Regions from separate parts of the Oceanobacillus sp. HCA-5259 genome, predicted to be linked through region 2. Evidence: predicted binding sites of a transcription regulator. Region 2 holds the regulator's gene; the other holds the start of a gene.

Region 1 (9,225 bases), on a different contig from region 2:
TGCCTAGGGTGTTTGTAATTAATTAATTGCTTAATGTTTCTTTTTCCTTCATTCTTTCATCCATCCGTTTCCGATCACGTTCAAGGATGGGTTTCAAGTATTTACCTGTGTAGGATTTATCTGATTTCCGGGCGATGTCTTCAGGTGTTCCAGTCGCAATAACCTTCCCGCCACCTGCTCCACCTTCAGGGCCTAAGTCGATAATATGGTCGGCAGTTTTAATGACATCGAGATTATGTTCGATGATAAGTACAGTATCACCATTTTCAACAAGGCGATGAAGCACCGTCAATAATCGTTTAATATCATCCGTGTGAAGACCTGTTGTCGGTTCGTCCAGTATATACAAGGATTTCCCGTTTGAACGTTTATGGAGTTCACTTGCAAGCTTCACGCGTTGAGCTTCCCCGCCGGATAAAGTCGTTGCAGGTTGACCCAGTCTAATATAACCAAGGCCGACGTCATAGATTGTCTCGATTTTACGCTTAATTTTAGGAATTGCGCTGAAGAATTCACGTGCTTCTTCTACTCGCATATCCAAAACATCAGCAATACTTTTACCTTTATATTTCACTTCTAGCGTCTCACGGTTATAACGCTGTCCATGACAGACCTCACACGGGACGTAAACATCCGGGAGAAAATGCATTTCAATTTTAATAATCCCGTCACCCTTACATGCTTCACAGCGGCCACCTTTCACATTAAAGCTGAACCGTCCTTTTTTATAACCACGGATTTTCGCTTCGTTCGTCTGGGCAAATACATCACGGATATCATCGAATACACCTGTATAGGTTGCCGGATTTGAACGAGGGGTTCGTCCAATCGGTGACTGATCGATTTCGATGATTTTATCTAGATATTCGATGCCTTTAATTTCTTTATGCTTACCGGGTTTCCGTAAACGAGCACGGTAAAGCTTTGTGGACAAGGCTTTATAGATTATTTCATTTACGAGGGTACTTTTGCCCGACCCCGAAACACCTGTCACTACATTGAATAATCCGATTGGAATTTTCGCGTTTACTTTTTTCAAGTTATTTTCTTCGGCGCCAATGACTTCTATATAACGATCATCCGGTTTCCGCCTTGTTGCCGGTAACGGAATGAATTCTTTACCAGCCAAATATCTGCCAGTTAGGGATTCATCATCATTCATCACATTTTCCGGAGTATCACTTGCGATAATCTCACCGCCATGTTCACCTGCACCTGGACCAATATCAATGAGCCAATCCGCTGCAAGCATTGTATCTTCATCATGCTCAACGACAATTAACGTATTATCAAGGTCACGCATTTTTTTCAATGATTCAATCAACTTGTCATTATCACGCTGATGCAAGCCAATAGATGGTTCGTCTAATACATAAAGAACGCCTGTTAAAGCGGAACCGATCTGCGTTGCAAGACGGATTCGCTGTGCTTCTCCACCAGAAAGTGTTCCTGCTGAACGGGAAAGTGTTAAATAATCCAGCCCGACATTATTTAAAAAGCTTAGCCGATTCTCAATTTCTTTAAGGACGAGTTTAGCAATCTGTTGTTCTTTTTCAGAGAGCTTCAGATCTTTAATGAAATTCATTGCCTCCACAACAGAATACTCGGTGATCTTGCTAATATGTTTACCGTCAATGAGAACAGATAACGCTTCTTTTTTCAGGCGGTGTCCTTTACAAGTCTTACAATTGTTTACCGCCATATATTTCTCCAATGTCTCTCTTGTAAAGTCAGATGACGTTTCATGGTACCGGCGGTTGATGTTATTCATCACACCTTCAAAGATAATATCCACGTCACGGACTTTTCCGAAGTCATTTTTGAAATAAAAACGAATTTTCTCTTTGCCGCTCCCATATAAAATGATGTCCATTTGTTTTTTCGGGATATCTTTAACCGGAATATCCATTGCTATACCGTAATGGTCACACACACTCTTTAAAAGCTGAGGGTAGTATTGGGAGCTAATGGGCTTCCAAGGTACAATCGCATGCTCCTCAAGTGTTAAATCCCAGTCAGGGATCACAAGGTCTAGGTCAACTTCAAGTTTCGTACCAAGTCCATCACAAGTTGGACAAGCTCCGAACGGACTATTAAAGGAAAATAGTCTAGGCTCAATTTCTCCAATGGAAAATCCGCAAATCGGACACGAGTGATCTTCACTGAATATGAGTTCTTCCTCACCGATCACATCAACAATTATCCGCCCCTCACCTAACCGGAGCCCCGTTTCAATCGAGTCTGCAAGCCTGCCTTCAATGTCCGGTTTAACGACAATTCGGTCGATGACTACTTCGATTGAATGTTTCTTATTCTTCTCAAGACTAATATCTTCATGGATTTCCCGCATCTCGCCGTCAATTCGCAGGCGAACATAACCTTCTTGACGGAGCTTCTCTAATACCTTGACATGCTCTCCCTTTCTTCCAGAAACAACAGGAGCAAGAATCTGCATTCTCGTCCGTTCTGGATATTCCATCACGCGGTCGACCATCTGTTGAACCGTTTGTGAAGTGATTTCAATACCGTGAATCGGACATGTTGGATGTCCTACTCGCGCATATAACAATCGTAAATAATCATAAATTTCTGTTACAGTTGCAACGGTTGATCTCGGGTTGTTACTCGTCGTTTTCTGGTCAATTGAAATCGCCGGTGATAAGCCTTCAATCACATCTACATCCGGTTTATTCGTTTGACCTAGAAACATTCTGGCATAGGCGGACAATGACTCGACATAGCGTCTTTGTCCTTCTGCATAGATCGTATCAAAGGCGAGAGAGGATTTCCCTGAACCGGATAGACCTGTGACGACGACCAATTTATTTTTCGGTATCGTCACATCTATCCCTTTTAAGTTATGCTCTCTCGCTCCTTGTACTACAATTTGTTTTTTCTCTGGCATGTACATGCTCATCCTTCCGCTTTAAGTTCGAAAACAATATCACGAAGCTCTGCCGCTTTTTCAAAATCAAGCGCTTTTGCTGCTTCCCGCATTTCCTTCTCGAGTTGTTCGATAACTTGCGGGCGATTCTTCTTCGTAACTTTGGCAAAGCTAGTAATTTTCTTCTCTTCTGTTTCTTCATCCGCTGCTTCAATCGTTGCTTTTATGACATCGCGAATATCTTTTTTGATTGTTTTTGGTGTAATTCCATGTTTTTCATTATAGGCAATCTGGATTTGCCGTCTACGATTTGTTTCATCTAATGCCTTCTGCATCGAATCCGTAATCTTGTCGGCATACATAATAACTTCCCCATTTTCATTACGGGCAGCACGGCCAATCGTTTGAATAAGGGAACGTTCGGAGCGCAGGAAGCCCTCTTTATCCGCATCCAGAATAACGACAAGCGAAACTTCCGGTATATCTAATCCTTCCCGAAGTAGGTTGATTCCAATCAAAACATCATATTTTCCAACCCGTAAATCGCGAATAACTTCAATTCGCTCGAGGGTTTTAATTTCTGAATGTAAGTAGGCTACTTTTATACCAAGCTCCTTCAGATAGTCGGTTAAATCCTCTGACATTTTCTTCGTTAGTGTTGTGACCAGGACTCGTTCATTCCTTTCGGTCCGTTCATTGATTTCTTCAATCAGGTCATCAATTTGCCCTTCGATAGGACGTACTTCAATTTTCGGATCAAGTAATCCCGTCGGTCGGATAATTTGTTCCGTCATTTCCGGAGAATGCTCCAGTTCATAGGGACCTGGTGTTGCTGATACATAAATGAGTTGATTCGTCTTCTCTTCGAATTCTTCAAAACGAAGTGGCCGGTTATCGAGTGCTGATGGTAGCCGGAAACCGTGATCCACAAGCACTTGCTTTCTCGCCTGGTCTCCATTATACATCCCCCGAATTTGCGGTAATGTAACATGGGACTCATCGATAACGACTAAAAAGTCATCTGGAAAATAATCAAGCAATGTATACGGGGTCGCTCCAGCCTCTCTTAATGTTAGATGCCGGGAATAGTTCTCGATTCCGGAACAAAAACCCATCTCACGCATCATTTCAAGATCATAATTCGTCCGCTGCTCAATCCGCTGCGCTTCCAGCAGTTTATTTTCCGAACGTAATACTTTCAAGCGTTCTTCCAACTCTTTTTCGATGTTCTGGATTGCTTTTTTCATAATATCTTCGCGGGTAACGAAGTGGGATGCCGGGAAAATTGCCACGTGTTCCCTATCACCGATAATTTCGCCGGTTAGGGCATCCACCTCACGAATTCGATCGATTTCATCACCAAAAAATTCAATCCGGATACAATGCTCTTCCCTGGATGCAGGAATAATTTCCACCGAATCACCACGAACTCGGAACGTCCCCCGCTGGAATTCGATATCATTTCTTGCATATTGTATATCTACTAGATCCCGTAATAACTGGTCACGGTCCTTCTCCATCCCCATTCGTAAGGAAAGGACTTGACTACCATATTCTTCTGGACTACCGAGACCATAAATACAGGATACACTGGCAACAATAAGTACATCCTCGCGCTCAAACAGAGCCGAGGTTGCGGAGTGCCGGAGTTTATCTATTTCATCGTTCACACTTGCATCTTTTTCAATGAAAGTGTCTGTTGATGGTACATAAGCTTCTGGCTGATAATAGTCATAATAACTGACAAAATATTCTACTGCGTTATTTGGGAAAAACTCTTTAAACTCACTATATAGTTGACCCGCTAAGGTTTTATTATGAGCAATTACTAATGTCGGACGGTTGATTTCCTTTACCACGTTCGATACGGTAAATGTTTTCCCTGTTCCAGTTGCACCAAGTAGTGTTTGGTGTCTTTGACCTGCCAAAACCTTTTGCACAAGTTCGTCGATTGCTTGTGGCTGATCACCAGCCGGTTCATAATTCGATACGAGTTCAAACTTATTATTCACGAGTTCTGCCTCCCTAAATATCTAGTAACTATTTTACCACAAACGGATGAAATAATTAAAGAAAAACGAACGTCCATTCGTTTGATATTTTAAAAATCAATGACGAAAATGCATAATCACTCATTTTATTTGGCTTATAATTAAGAAACATGAACGGAAACCTTCTTTCCCGCTTTCACACCTTCAATTTCCGCAGGCCGCTAGCGAGCCTTTCTTATGAATCTTTACTGTTTAGAGGGTTGCTTCTCGTTACAAAACAAAGACTTTGTGCAGCTGTTAAACAAACTACACAAAGTCTTTATTTTAATAAAAATTTATCGGGTGAACAGATTTCTAATATCTTACCATTTGTATGGTTGATTATTCTGTTACTTCGATTACACCAACCGCGCCTTTCGTTGCGTGATTGAATTGATGGGTAACAAAACTGTATATCCCGGCTTCTTTCACCTGAAATTCGACGATTGCGCCTCCGCTTGCGGGAAGCATCACAGTTTGCATTCCTTTTAGATGGTTTGCAGGATGTCCATCCATATAGACGGCTTCCAAAATTGTGCCAATGACGTGGAACGAGCTTACTTCATTCGGTCCAACATTATTCAAGTAAAAACGAATCTTATCTCCCACTTGTGCTTGAAGCGGCTCATCTTTTAATGCGGTTGTCGTACCGTTCGTATTCGGCTGACCCCCACCTTCTAGTTCTTTAGAGGAGAAAACAACTTGAGATGGAAGACCATTTGTCATATCGTCAAGGTCATTGTATTTGTACCATTCGTTTTGAATGATGACATACTCTTGGTCAACCTCGTCATCAGTTGGGTAGCCATCTTTTGGCTTAACAATGATAACACCATGCATTCCATTTGCAATATGGGAAAGAACCGGGTCTGTACCACAGTGATACATAAATACTCCTGGACTTGACGCTTTGTAAACAAATGTTCCTTTTTCATTTGGGGAGATGTCAGCAAAACCTTTATCTGGAGCAGTATGAACTGCATGCAAATCTATGCTGTGTGGAATCGCCGGATCGATATTATCTAGTGTAAAATGTATCGTGTCCCCTTCTTCAATAACTACTAACGGTCCCGGAGCCTCACCATTGAATGTCCATGCTTTATAAATCTCGCCTGGCGCAATTTCAATGTCTGTAATTTGTGAAGTCATTTCAACATAAACATCTGTACCGTCGCGTTCAACTTTTAACGGAACAGGTTCTTGGTTTAAATCTTGGTGTGGTTTAATAATTTCCGCTTCAACCGTTTCTTCTGTCTGTACAGCCTGAGCGGCATTTTCACCCAATTCCGTTTCAGCTAAATCTTGACCACAAGCAGATAACAACATCGCACTAGCAACAAATCCGATACCGAATAAATAACTCACTCTTCTCATCATTTTAATCACCTCATGTTTTTTATGTGATTGAAGTCTATCAGCCATATGAATTACTGTTTATTTGTTATCTGCTTGACCGATAGCACATCTTCATCTCTATTTAAAGTATAGGATAATTCGCTCAATCAATATGTGATTTCGGTCACTTATTTTAATTTGTTTGTGAACGTTTTATGTCACCTCAAACATTGAAATTAAAAGGGTTTACCCTATAATCACCTTGTAAATATCACAAACTAAAATAGGGTGTATTTGTAATTCAATTCACAATAAAAGAAGAGACTTTAGGACTGGGTTACGCTGATATTTGTCAATGAGAACACAATTCATTAAACTGTAATTAATAGATATAAGGGGGATGGATATGAAGGAGTTTACGCATTTCGATGAGCAAGGCAGAGCCAGGATGGTCGATATAACAGAAAAGCAGGCAACCAATCGTACAGCAACAGCAAGATCTAGTGTGAAGATGTCTCAGGAGATCTATAACAATATTGTGGAACAGAAGAATAAAAAAGGAGATGTCCTTGGCGTTGCAGAAGTTGCCGGCATCATGGGGACGAAGCAAACATCCAACTTGATTCCAATGTGTCATCCGATTCCAATCAGTGGTGTTTCTATTCAGTTTGAATGGAATCGATCGGAGTCAGGAGACTATGAATTAATTATTCTAGCGGAAGTAAAAACAATCGGCAATACCGGCGTGGAAATGGAAGCACTAACTGCCGTTACGACAGCCGCCTTAACTATCTATGATATGTGTAAGGCAATCGATAAAGGAATTGTAATCGGAGAAACCTATCTGCTCCAAAAAAGCGGCGGAAAAAGCGGAGATTACAAGCGGAAGTCTTGATACTCTGCTTGTAATCTCAGCTTAAATCCTTTTTCAGTTCATGAACGCCATGTGCGATTTCTGGTAGGATAAGTTTCTCCATCGCTAGTCGGACGGCTCCTGTTGAACCAGGTATAATGAAGACGAGACGGTGATTAATGGATCCGCATGTCGCTCGGGACAACATACTTGCACTTCCAATATCCTCTTCGTAACTAATCATCCGGAACAATTCGCCAAATCCCGGCAATTCCTTTGCAAAAAGAGGCTGCACCGCTTCAATCGTCACATCCCTGGCAGCAATTCCAGTACCTCCATTTAGTATAACCGCATCTACCGACTGATTTTTAACTAGTAATTTCATTGTTGCTTTAATGACTTCCGCATCATCCGGTACAATTTCATAACAAGTAACCTCATGTTTATCATTATTCAATAAATCAATAATCAGTTTTCCACTTTTATCATTTTGCTTATCTCGTGTGTCACTAATTGTTAACACTGCGCAATTAATGAAATTCGGCGCAAGTGTTTTATGCTCTTCATGCATCACTAATCCCTCGATCCCTCATCGAATATGGCTATTATAGTCCTCTAACCGATTTATGTTAATAAAAGGCAATTCATCAGAAAACGGCACATATTTCACGTCCGCTTCATCTAGCAGTGCACGCATATGCAATCTATCCGTTTCGAGCAATATCTTGATTCGTTGTTTAAGTGTATGATGATAAAGTCCAATCAATGGTTGCAGTCTTTCATTAACAACTGGAATTACCGCTTGTACTCCCTTTCTTTCCGTTAGTAATCGCTCGAAAACTTCCTTTGCCATAAACGGGACATCTGTTGGTATAACCGCATACCAACAAGCTTTTTTCTCTTGCATTGCAGTATATAGCCCAGCAAGCGGACCTTTCCCGGCAAACTTTTCCATATCGGTAACAATCTCCACTTCCAATTCTGGTGGAAACTTTCCTTCCAGGTCTTGATTTGTAATAAGAATCGTATCATCAACAACTGGTGTAATCGCATCAAGCGACCACTGGAAAAATGCTTTGTTATCTTTCACTGCAAACGATTTGGGACTTCCGAATCTACGTGATTTCCCACCTGCTAAAATTACGCCAACAATAGTTCCCATCACCATGCCATTTAACCACCACTGACCGGAGGAATGAAAGCAACGGTATCACCTGACGTAATCGCGTCATCTTCCTTTGCATATTCTTCATTAATAGCCGTCATCACGTCATGTAAATTCAACTGTGGATAATTTGTTTTAAGTTTTTCTTTCAATTGCTGGACAGTGATATTTTGTACTGGAATATCCAGATTCGACTTCCCAGTTGTTTCCTGTAATTCAGCAAATAGTAATACTTTAATCAAGTCACATCCTCCTTCATATCACAACGTATTACAAAAATGGTAGCACATGACTAATCGCACTGCAAATAAGGGTCGATCCCGCGCACACGGTCAGGACGTGTATAAATATTCATCCGGTCGCCCCGCAAAAATCCAATAACCGTTATTCCAAGTTCATCAGCTAGTTTCACAGCAAGATCTGTAACAGCGGATTTGGACAAAATAATCCCGATTCCCATTTTTGAAATTTTTAGTAATACTTCTGATGAGACTCTCCCACTGAAGACAACAAGTTTTCCCCTTGCAGGAATGTTACCTTGGAGCATGGCCCCAAATACTTTATCAAGCGCATTATGCCTGCCAATATCTGTGCGGGTGAACAATAAATCAGTTGGTGTTGCAAGCGCCGCATTATGGACGCCTCCAGTCCGTTCAAATTCAGGTGAGCTATTCATCAACCCTTTCATCAATTGCATGCACTGATCAACCGTTACTTCAAGCTCGCTAGTTATCGTCTTCGCTACCCGGGCATCACTTTTAAAATAAAACTGGCGGCTTTTCCCGCAACAAGATCCAATTATACGGCTGGAGTGATCAAATTGATCCGGTTGCACTGGTTTATGGAGTGCGATATGGGAGAAACCTGTATACACATCAACTTGGATCTCTTTTATTTCAGCAGCTGTACGGATGACCCCTTCCGAAGCAAGAAATCCAACGACTAAATCTTCCAGTTG
Region 2 (9,225 bases):
GATAGAGGAAGGAAGAGTGACATTTGCACCGCTCCCGTTTTATCATTGTTTTGCGATTATTGAAGCGATTGGTGCCATGTCTTTTGTCGGAGGTTCAGTCGTTTCCGCACTAGGGGCTTCCCCGCTTAAATCCCTAGAGTTGATGGAGAAGTACCAAGCAAATGATTATCTCTGCGTCCCTTCCACGTTGATGCCAGTTTTAAATCATCCGAGGGTCGGGGAATTCGATTTATCGAATTTGTTCGCCATGTGGTGTGGAGCGGCCGCGGCACCCGTATCAGTTTGGCAAAAAGCGCTTGACGTTCTTGGTGTCACTGAAATGATCACAGGTTATGGACAAACTGAAGTGGTTTCATCCGGCGTAACTACAGAAATAGGCGATCCTTTAGAACGCATCTCCACCCGAGTCGGTCGTCCTAAACTGAATGGCGCGAGCGGTTTACCTGAGTTTAATGGGAGCAGTGTTCAATATAAAACGATTGACCGCGACACAGGTGAGGACTTACCAGACGGCGAAATCGGTGAGCTTGCTGTTAGAGGTGCTACCGTTACGCATGGTTATTATAAAAAGCCTGAAGAAACAGCTAAAGTCATTGATAAGGATGGTTGGCTCAGAACAGGCGATGTCGGCAGAATTGATGAAAATGGCTATATCCAAATGCTCGGCAGAAGTAAGGAAATGTTTAAAGTGTCCGGAGAACTTGTCTCACCAAGAGAGGTAGAGATTGCGATTTCTTATCATCCAGCCGTCGAAGCAGTACAGGTCGTCGGTGTCAGTGATAAAATCACAACTGAAATCGGAGCGGCCTTCATTGAATTAAAAGAAGGTGAAACCTTAAAACGAAAAGACGTCACCGATTGGTGTGCCGAGCGCTTAGCCAAATTTAAAGTTCCACGTCATGTTTGGTTTATAGAATCCTCAGACTGGCCAATGACGAGTACCGGTAAAGTGCAAAAGTTCCGTTTGCAAGACATCGCTGAAGAGCGAATCAAAAGATAAAGTGGAAAATCAATCAAAAAAAGAAAGGAGATTTTTATATTGACAGCAAAGTGGCATCAAACAAATTATCGTGTACCCTATAAAGACACAGACCGAATGGGCGTTGTCCATCACGGCAACTATATCAACTGGTTTGAAATGGCTCGGACCGAATGTATGCGCCACTACGGTGTGGCCTACAGTCATGTGGAAGAAAGGGGCTTCTTACTCCCGGTTCTTGGGGTCGAATGCGATTATAAACAATCGGCGACATTCGATGACTGTATTGCGATTTACACAAAAATCACTGACTATTCACCTATCAAACTCACATTTGCTTATGAGGCCCGGAAAATATCAGAAGAGAATTTCAACACAACACATAATCAAATCGTTATTGAACCTACAGGTGAACTCATTACTTCAAGTATCACAAAACATATGTGGGTTAATCAAGACTTCAAGCCAACGCGGCTCGAGCGATCTGCGCCTGATTTATACCGTGTTCTCGAGAAGTTTGGAGAGAAAGAGTAAGTACACGTGCAGTTGTTCGTTGAAAACCATTGAAAACTCTAATCTTACGTGAAAATTTACCGTCTGAAATCCATTTTAATTTATCGATTTCAGACGGCTTTTATACTAAAGAGGTTCATCTGGTTATAAACATCTATTCAACCTTGCAATAGATAAAAAATATAATTATGGGTAGGAAAAAAATATTTGATTATTGATCAATTTGTTATTTTTAACTGATAACCAGCCATAGTCATTCAAACGATTGTTTATGACAAAATAAAATCCTGGTGAATTACGAAGGATTGGAAAGAAGAATTCCTCTGCTTCTTGAATGGATGAACAAGTTAGTTCAATATGATGACCATCCTCATAGATCGTCAAACTTTTTCCTTCCCAAAAAATCTGTATGTATTTATCCTTCTTTTCTATGTTTACGTCATCGGTTAAGCTGCGCAGGTAAGCTGCCACAAGTGATAATTGGAGTGGTTCAATGACATAATTATATTGTAACTGCAAATAGGTAAGCCTTGGGCATTCTTTAAACTCTTTGAAAAAACGGAAAAGAACACTTGTCTTATAGAAATAATGTACGGCTATCTCGGATTTAACAGAAAAAATAGAATACGTATACATGGAAAGCACTCCTTTTTCATTCCATTATACGTATTCCGCGATACGATTACTGTCATATTCTGTTATAAATTCCCACTAGTTTTGTCGATTAAAAAATTGGCCTCTAAAACATTCGCGTTTTAGAGGCCTGCTCTTCTTTTGAAAATCTAGCTAATCTTAGTTATTAACAAGTTTTTCAGTTAGTTGTACGACATTTTCAACAGTGAATCCAAACTCTGCTACAACTTTATCTCCTGGGGCTGATGCACCAAAGCGATCGATCGCAAGAATGTCACCTTCTGTACCTATGTAGCGGTCCCACCCGAAGGATGCACCCATTTCGATACCTAGACGCTTCGTAACATTCTTAGGCAGTACACTATTCTTATATGCTTCGTCTTGTTTGTTAAAGCGATCCCATGATGGCATGCTTACTACGGAGACGTCAATTCCTTTTTCTTTCAGCGCTTTTTGTGCTTCTACAGCGAGTTGTACTTCAGAACCAGTTGCTAGCAGTAAAGCATCCGCTGTTTCTTTCTCAGCTGGACTTACAATGTATGCACCCTTCTTCACGCCTTCATAAGCTTTCTGGACTGTACCAGGAAGGGTCGGTAGGTTCTGTCTAGTAAGAACAAGTGCTGTCGGCTCATCTTTAGATTCTAACGCAAGTCTCCATGCTGCAGCAGTTTCATTCGCATCTGCTGGACGGATTAAGGAAAGGCCAGGCATTGCACGTAATGCAGCAAGATGTTCAATCGGTTCGTGAGTCGGACCATCTTCCCCTACCGCAATCGAGTCATGCGTAAACACATATGTTACCGGTGTCTTCATGATCGAAGCTAGACGAATGGATGGGCGTAAGTAGTCACTGAACACAAAGAACGTTCCGCCATAAACTTTCAAACCGCCATGAAGTGCCATACCGTTTAAGGCAGCACCCATTGCGTGTTCACGAACACCAAACCAGATGTTGCGCCCTGCATAATCTGCTTTTGTGAAGTCACCTTCATCGTTCATCATTGTTTTGTTCGAACCTGCCAAGTCTGCACTACCACCGAAGAAAGTAGGTACTGCTTTAGCGATTGCGTTTAACACTTCACCAGAGGATGCACGAGTTGCAAGAGAGCTTCCTTCTTCAAATACAGGAATCGCTTCTTCCCAATTAACTGGAAGTTCACCTTTGATAGCTTGTTCCAATTGTTCTGCTTCTTCCGGATATTTTTCTTTGTAAGTAGCGAATTGGTCATTCCAAGCATCTTCTGCTTTCTTGCCATTATCTTGAATTTTCTCTTTGAAATCAGCGTACACTTCTTCTGGTACGTTGAATTCTTCGTGAGCCCATTTGTAATATTCTTTTGTAAGTGTTACTTCATCTTTACCTAATGGCGCTCCGTGGGAAGCTGCTGAGTTTGATTTGTTTGGTGAGCCGTATCCGATAATTGTTTTTACTTCGATTAATGTTGGTTGATCAGTGTTTGCTTGCGCTTCCTTAATGGCTGCACGGAGAGCATCTACATCATTACCATCTTCCACACGAATTACTTGCCAACCGTATGCTTTGAAACGACTTTCTGTATCCTCTGAGAAGGAACGATCAAGTTCACCATCTAGAGAAATATCATTCGAATCATATAGAGCAATTAGCTTACCTAAGCCAAGGTGGCCCGCTAAGGAAGCTGCTTCATGGGAAATACCTTCCATCAAGTCACCGTCACTCACCAGTGCATATGTGTAATGATCGATGATGGATGCATCTTCTTTATTAAATCTTGCCGCAAGATGTGCTTCTGCCATTGCCATTCCAACAGACATTGCAATACCTTGTCCAAGTGGTCCAGTAGTTGCTTCTACACCGTCTGTATCGAGAACCTCCGGATGTCCAGGTGTCCGGGAATTCCATTGACGGAAGTTTTTAAGATCATCAATTGTAACATCATAGCCTGAAAGATGTAATAGGCTGTATAACAGCATAGAACCGTGTCCTGCAGATAAAACAAAACGGTCACGATTAAACCATTTTGAGTTTTTTGGGTTATGATTCATAAAATCAGTCCATAGCGTGTAGGCCATAGGTGCAGCACCCATCGGTAGACCCGGGTGGCCAGAATTGGCTTTCTCAATCGCATCAATTGAAAGTGTGCGGATCGTATTGATCGATAGTTGTTCAATATTAGACATAATTATCTCCTTTCAAAGTTCCACAATAATATGTATCTATTTTCTATTCTATAATGAATGTGCAAACTTCACAAGCGAATTAAGTCGAATGCCCAAACAAATTAGTGCTTTTCATTTCTTTTTTGCATATCTTTCACCTTTAGTGGAGTGACGTCATTACCTGCTGGATCAATAACTTTAAGGGTTTTCAGTTGGTTTGTAAATGAACCGCGGATGTTTTGTAAATATTCTTCGCGGAGTTGTTTTTGCTCGGATTTTTCCTCATCGGTTAGGGAGGATTTTTTTGCTTTTTTTGCTAGCTCGTTAATCCGCGCAAGTTTTTCTTTTGATAACATATATGTACCTCCTCTTACAGTTTCCATGAAGGATTAATGCAGGTTGTATCTAACATGTAATAATACCCTACTTTGTACAATAATAACCGTAATTATTTGTAGTATTATTATTGTTTTTCACATTTATTTATAAAGCATAAAACAAAAAAAGACAAGCAATACAACTTGTCTCATTTAAGGTTTTCATTTTGCAGGTCGCTATTTTGTTCATACTCTTGATAACGACGGTGGACGGTTGCTTTTGAAATATTATACCCCAAGCCATTTAATGTGCTTGTGATTTCCCCGAAAGTAAGTTTTTTATCGCGAAGACGTACAATTTCCTCAAGCGGCACTTCCAATCTTTCTCTCCCCGGTGCTTTTCCGATATTTTTTAAATTATTTCTCGGATTATATCCATCTTTTACTGCCCGTTGCATTCCACGTTTAATTTTCAAATTATGAATTTTCCTTTGGTATTCCTCGACAATACCGACAATCTGTAAAACCATAGAATCTGATTCTGATAATTCCAGCTCTCCATCATGAATCGCTGTGTATATAGAAATATTTAACTTTTGTAATTGATGAAACAGGGCTATTTTCGTATTCCCTCTACCTAGTCTCGTTTCATCTTGAATTAATAGGCATTCCGCTTCCTCATTTGAAAAATGTTCAAGCATTTCAAAGATACCGTCCCTATTAATCTCATAACCACTCACCTGCTCTTCAATACATGTAACGACATCCAATCCTTGTCGGGTCGCTAGTTCATACAATTCTTCTTTTTGCCTAGCGAGTGATGATTCCTGTTCTTTTTTATCTGTGCTTACTCTACAATAGATGACTGCTTTCACGATTCGATTTCTCCTTCTTGGGTGATTAAGCATTGGCAATGAGAGAGAAATATAAGAATACCAAAGTTAAGATGAAACCGACAGTAAAGAATATATCTTCTTTTGAATACTTCGCAAATAATCTATTGAACATAGTTAAATCCCTCCACTTTTTTAGAACTTTTGTTCTAGAACGTATTATCGCACGAACAAGTGGTCCTGTCAACAGTTTTTTCGAACGAACGTTTGCATAATCTTTCTTACGATGGTAAACTAGTAATAATAAATCCTATGTAAGAGGTGATAAATAGATGACAAAAGTTTCTAAAAGACAACAGATGATTTTAGATTTTATAAAAAAAGAAGTTCATGCAAAAGGTTATCCACCATCCGTTCGAGAAATCGCTGTGGCTGTCGGACTTGCATCGAGTTCAACCGTTCATGGACACTTGGAAAGATTAGAAGCAAAAGGGTTTATCCGTCGTGACCCGACTAAGCCAAGGGCCATTGAAATATTAGATCAAGACGGTGAAGGGAATATTCCGAAAAATACAGCTCGTTATGCTCCAGTAATCGGTAAGGTTACTGCTGGAATACCCATTACCGCTGTTGAAAATATCGAGGAGTATGTCCCTGTGCCGAGTTCACATGCGAGCCCGGATGATAATTTATTTGTCCTTGTCATTGAAGGTGAAAGTATGATTGAAGCTGGTATTCTTGAAGGTGACATGGTCATTGTAAAACAGCAGAACACGGCTAATAATGGAGATATCGTTGTAGCGATGACAGATGATGACGAGGCAACGGTGAAGCGTTTCTTTAAAGAAGAAAAAATGATTCGCTTGCAACCAGAAAACGCTACAATGGAACCATTATTTTATGAAAAGGTTAGTATTTTAGGTAAAGTAATCGGATTATACAGAGATATTCATTAAAAAACATCTGATCTTCGCATTCGGTGCAAAGATCAGATGTTTTGTTTACAAGATTAATAGGATGTTAAATATTGTTCGCGCTCCCAAGGATGAACTGTATTATTAAACATTTGCCACTCATATTCTTTTGCTTCCACATAATTTTGATAGAGATGTTTTCCTAGTGCCTGAATAATGACAGGGTCTTTTTCCATCTCATCAAGCGCTTCTTTCAATGTGGCTGGTAAATCTTTCACTCCATTTTCTATTCTTTCTTTTTTCGTCATTGCATAAATGTTCTGGTCAACTGCTTGTGGTGGTTGTAATTTATGTTCGATCCCGTCTAGGCCTGAAGCAAGCAAGACAGAAAGTGCCAAATATGGATTTGATGCCGGATCCACACTTCTTACTTCAACACGTGTACTCACACCTCTTGAACTTGGTATCCGTAATAACGGACTCCGGTTCGAACTGGACCAAGCTACATAACAAGGTGCTTGGTAACCTGGTACGAGCCGTTTATATGAGTTTACAATTGGGTTTGTCACTGCAGTGAAGTTAGTTGCATGTTCCAGAAGCCCAGCGATAAATTGGCTAGCTATATCCGTCAATTGGCGTTCACTTGCTTCATCAAAAAACATATTTTCACCGTCTTTAAACAGGGACATGTTGACATGCATCCCTGAGCCGTCTACACCAAATAGTGGTTTCGGCATAAATGTCGCGTGCAGATTATGTCTTCTTGCGACCGTTTTAACGACAAGCTTAAACGTTTGGATATCGTCCGCGTGACGAACAGCATCCGAGTATTCAAAGTCAATTTCATGTTGTCCTGGTGCACCCTCATGGTGCGATGCTTCAATTTTAAAGCCCATTTCTTCCAGTTCCAGAACAATATCCCGCCTGCAGTTTTCCCCAAGATCTGTCGGGGCAAGATCGAAATAACCACCGTGATCATTCAACTCAAGAATTGGTTCACCTTTTTCATTCAGCTTGAATAAAAAGAATTCCGGTTCGGTACCGATATTAAATGTATCAAATCCGAGCTCTTCCATCCGTTTCAAATTTCTTTTTAAAATATAACGGGGACATCCCGAAAATGGTGTTCCATCCGCATTGTAAATATCACAGATGAAACGGGCTACTTTTCCTTTATCAGATGTCCAAGGAAATACAACAAAGGAATCTAAGTCCGGATATAAATACATGTCTGATTCCTCAATACGCACGAACCCTTCGATTGAAGAACCATCAAACATCATCTTATTGTTTAACGCTTTATCCAATTGACTGAGTGGTATCTCCACATTTTTAATTGTTCCAAGAATATCGGTAAATTGCAGTCTAATAAAGCGGACATTTTCCTCTTTAATCTTTTCTTTGATCGTTTCCTTTGTAATTTCGGTTCCCAACTAAATCTCCTCCAACTATTAGTTTGGATGTTAATCTCCACCCAAATATTACTATACCCTATTCAACGAGGAGAAAACCTTTTTTCTCAAGTGCTGTGACTGCCCGGGTTAAAGCAAGTTTTACGTGGGAATACGTAAGCCCCCCTTGAACGTAAGCCGTGTACGGAGCACGGATTGGTCCATCTGCGGATAATTCAATGCTTGATCCTTGGATGAATGTTCCCCCTGCCATAATGACTTCATCTTCATAGCCTGGCATTTCACTTGGAAATGGTGTCACATAAGCATTTACAGGGGAATTCTCTTGGATTGCCTGGCAAAATGCAATCATTTGCTCCGCTGTATCGAATGTGACGGATTGGATTAAATCGGTCCGTTTGCTCTGGTAAGCTGGTGTCGTTGTAAACCCGGCCAATTCAAGGAATCGTGATGTAAATATTGCGCCCTTTAATGCTTCGCCAACTACATGAGGAGCGAGGAAAAATCCTTGAAACAGTTCTTGCAGCATGTTTAATGTCGCTCCGCTTTCTTTCCCTAGTCCAGGTGCAGTTAAACGGTTGGCACATTGTTCGACCAAAAGTTCGTCTCCCACAATATAGCCACCAGAGCGAACAATTCCTCCGCCTGGATTTTTAATGAGGGACCCTGCCATCAGATTAACACCTACATGAGTTGGTTCCAGCTCTTCCACAAATTCACCGTAACAATTATCAACAAATACGATAACGTCATCTTTTATTTCTTTTACAAAATCGACCATTTCTTTAATTTCTGCCACTGTGAAAGAAGGTCGGTCATCATAACCTTTTGAACGCTGAATGCCGATTACTTTCGTATTTGCTCGGATTCTTTGACTGACGGCAGCAAAATCAACAGCCCCGTCCTCCTGCAAATCAACTTCTCCATAACCGATTGCATACTCTTTTAATGAACCTGGAGAATTTCCTCTTTTACCAACTACTTCTTCGAGCGTATCGTACGGCTTTCCTGTTATATATAGGAGTTCATCTCCTGGTCGAAGCACACCAAATAAGGCGGTCGAGATGGCATGTGTACCGGAAACGAGTTGGGGACGGACGAGCGCATCTTCTGTCCCGAATACATCACGATATACCGCTTCAAGCGCGTCCCTGCCCATATCATCATACCCATAACCAGTTGTAGAGTTAAAATGGCTGTCACTTACCCGATTTTCAATAAAAGCATCGAGCACACGTTGCTGATTTTTCTCCACTACGGTATTTACTTGTTCTTTCAATGTTTTAATATCTTGTTCTGTCTGGTTGATTAAGTCCAAAAGCATATTTGTTCATTACTCCTTTAATCTGTTTAATAATGCATGATTTTCTCGAATGTATCCTTTAATATGATAGCGATTATCCGCTTCATTATAGGACTTATCTGTAAGGATTGCTTCTTGCTCCAATTGGACCATCAGTCTGCCTTCATTTGCTTCCAGCGCGA

What was found. The regulator LexA, encoded in region 2, represses DNA repair genes until DNA is damaged. The targets are predictions, from matches to a motif close to CGAACATATGTTCG.
Region 1: uvrB (excinuclease ABC subunit UvrB) is a predicted target of LexA. The motif match lies at 4,963-4,976, and genes of this name have one in related genera.

Annotation. Positions count from the first base shown of each region.
Region 1 covers NZ_JBBKBV010000007.1:110,505-119,729, forward strand. Annotated here, with positions in the region: gene uvrA (excinuclease ABC subunit UvrA) at 23-2,905, opposite strand; gene uvrB (excinuclease ABC subunit UvrB) at 2,914-4,896, opposite strand; gene WKU33_RS06610 (multicopper oxidase domain-containing protein) at 5,257-6,291, opposite strand; gene moaC (cyclic pyranopterin monophosphate synthase MoaC) at 6,656-7,144, shown strand; gene WKU33_RS06620 (MogA/MoaB family molybdenum cofactor biosynthesis protein) at 7,161-7,673, opposite strand; gene WKU33_RS06625 (molybdenum cofactor guanylyltransferase) at 7,692-8,270, opposite strand; gene moaD (molybdopterin converting factor subunit 1) at 8,276-8,509, opposite strand; gene fdhD (formate dehydrogenase accessory sulfurtransferase FdhD) at 8,560-9,225, opposite strand, start outside.
Region 2 covers NZ_JBBKBV010000006.1:25,390-34,614, forward strand. Annotated here, with positions in the region: gene WKU33_RS05360 (class I adenylate-forming enzyme family protein) at 1-1,000, shown strand, start outside; gene WKU33_RS05365 (acyl-CoA thioesterase) at 1,040-1,513, shown strand; gene sirA (sporulation inhibitor of replication protein SirA) at 1,679-2,128, opposite strand; gene tkt (transketolase) at 2,285-4,285, opposite strand; gene WKU33_RS05380 (DUF896 domain-containing protein) at 4,387-4,620, opposite strand; gene WKU33_RS05385 (YneB family resolvase-like protein) at 4,791-5,456, opposite strand; gene lexA (transcriptional repressor LexA) at 5,747-6,370, shown strand; gene glnA (type I glutamate--ammonia ligase) at 6,424-7,761, opposite strand; gene WKU33_RS05400 (methionine gamma-lyase family protein) at 7,820-9,064, opposite strand; gene hflX (GTPase HflX) at 9,074-9,225, opposite strand, start outside.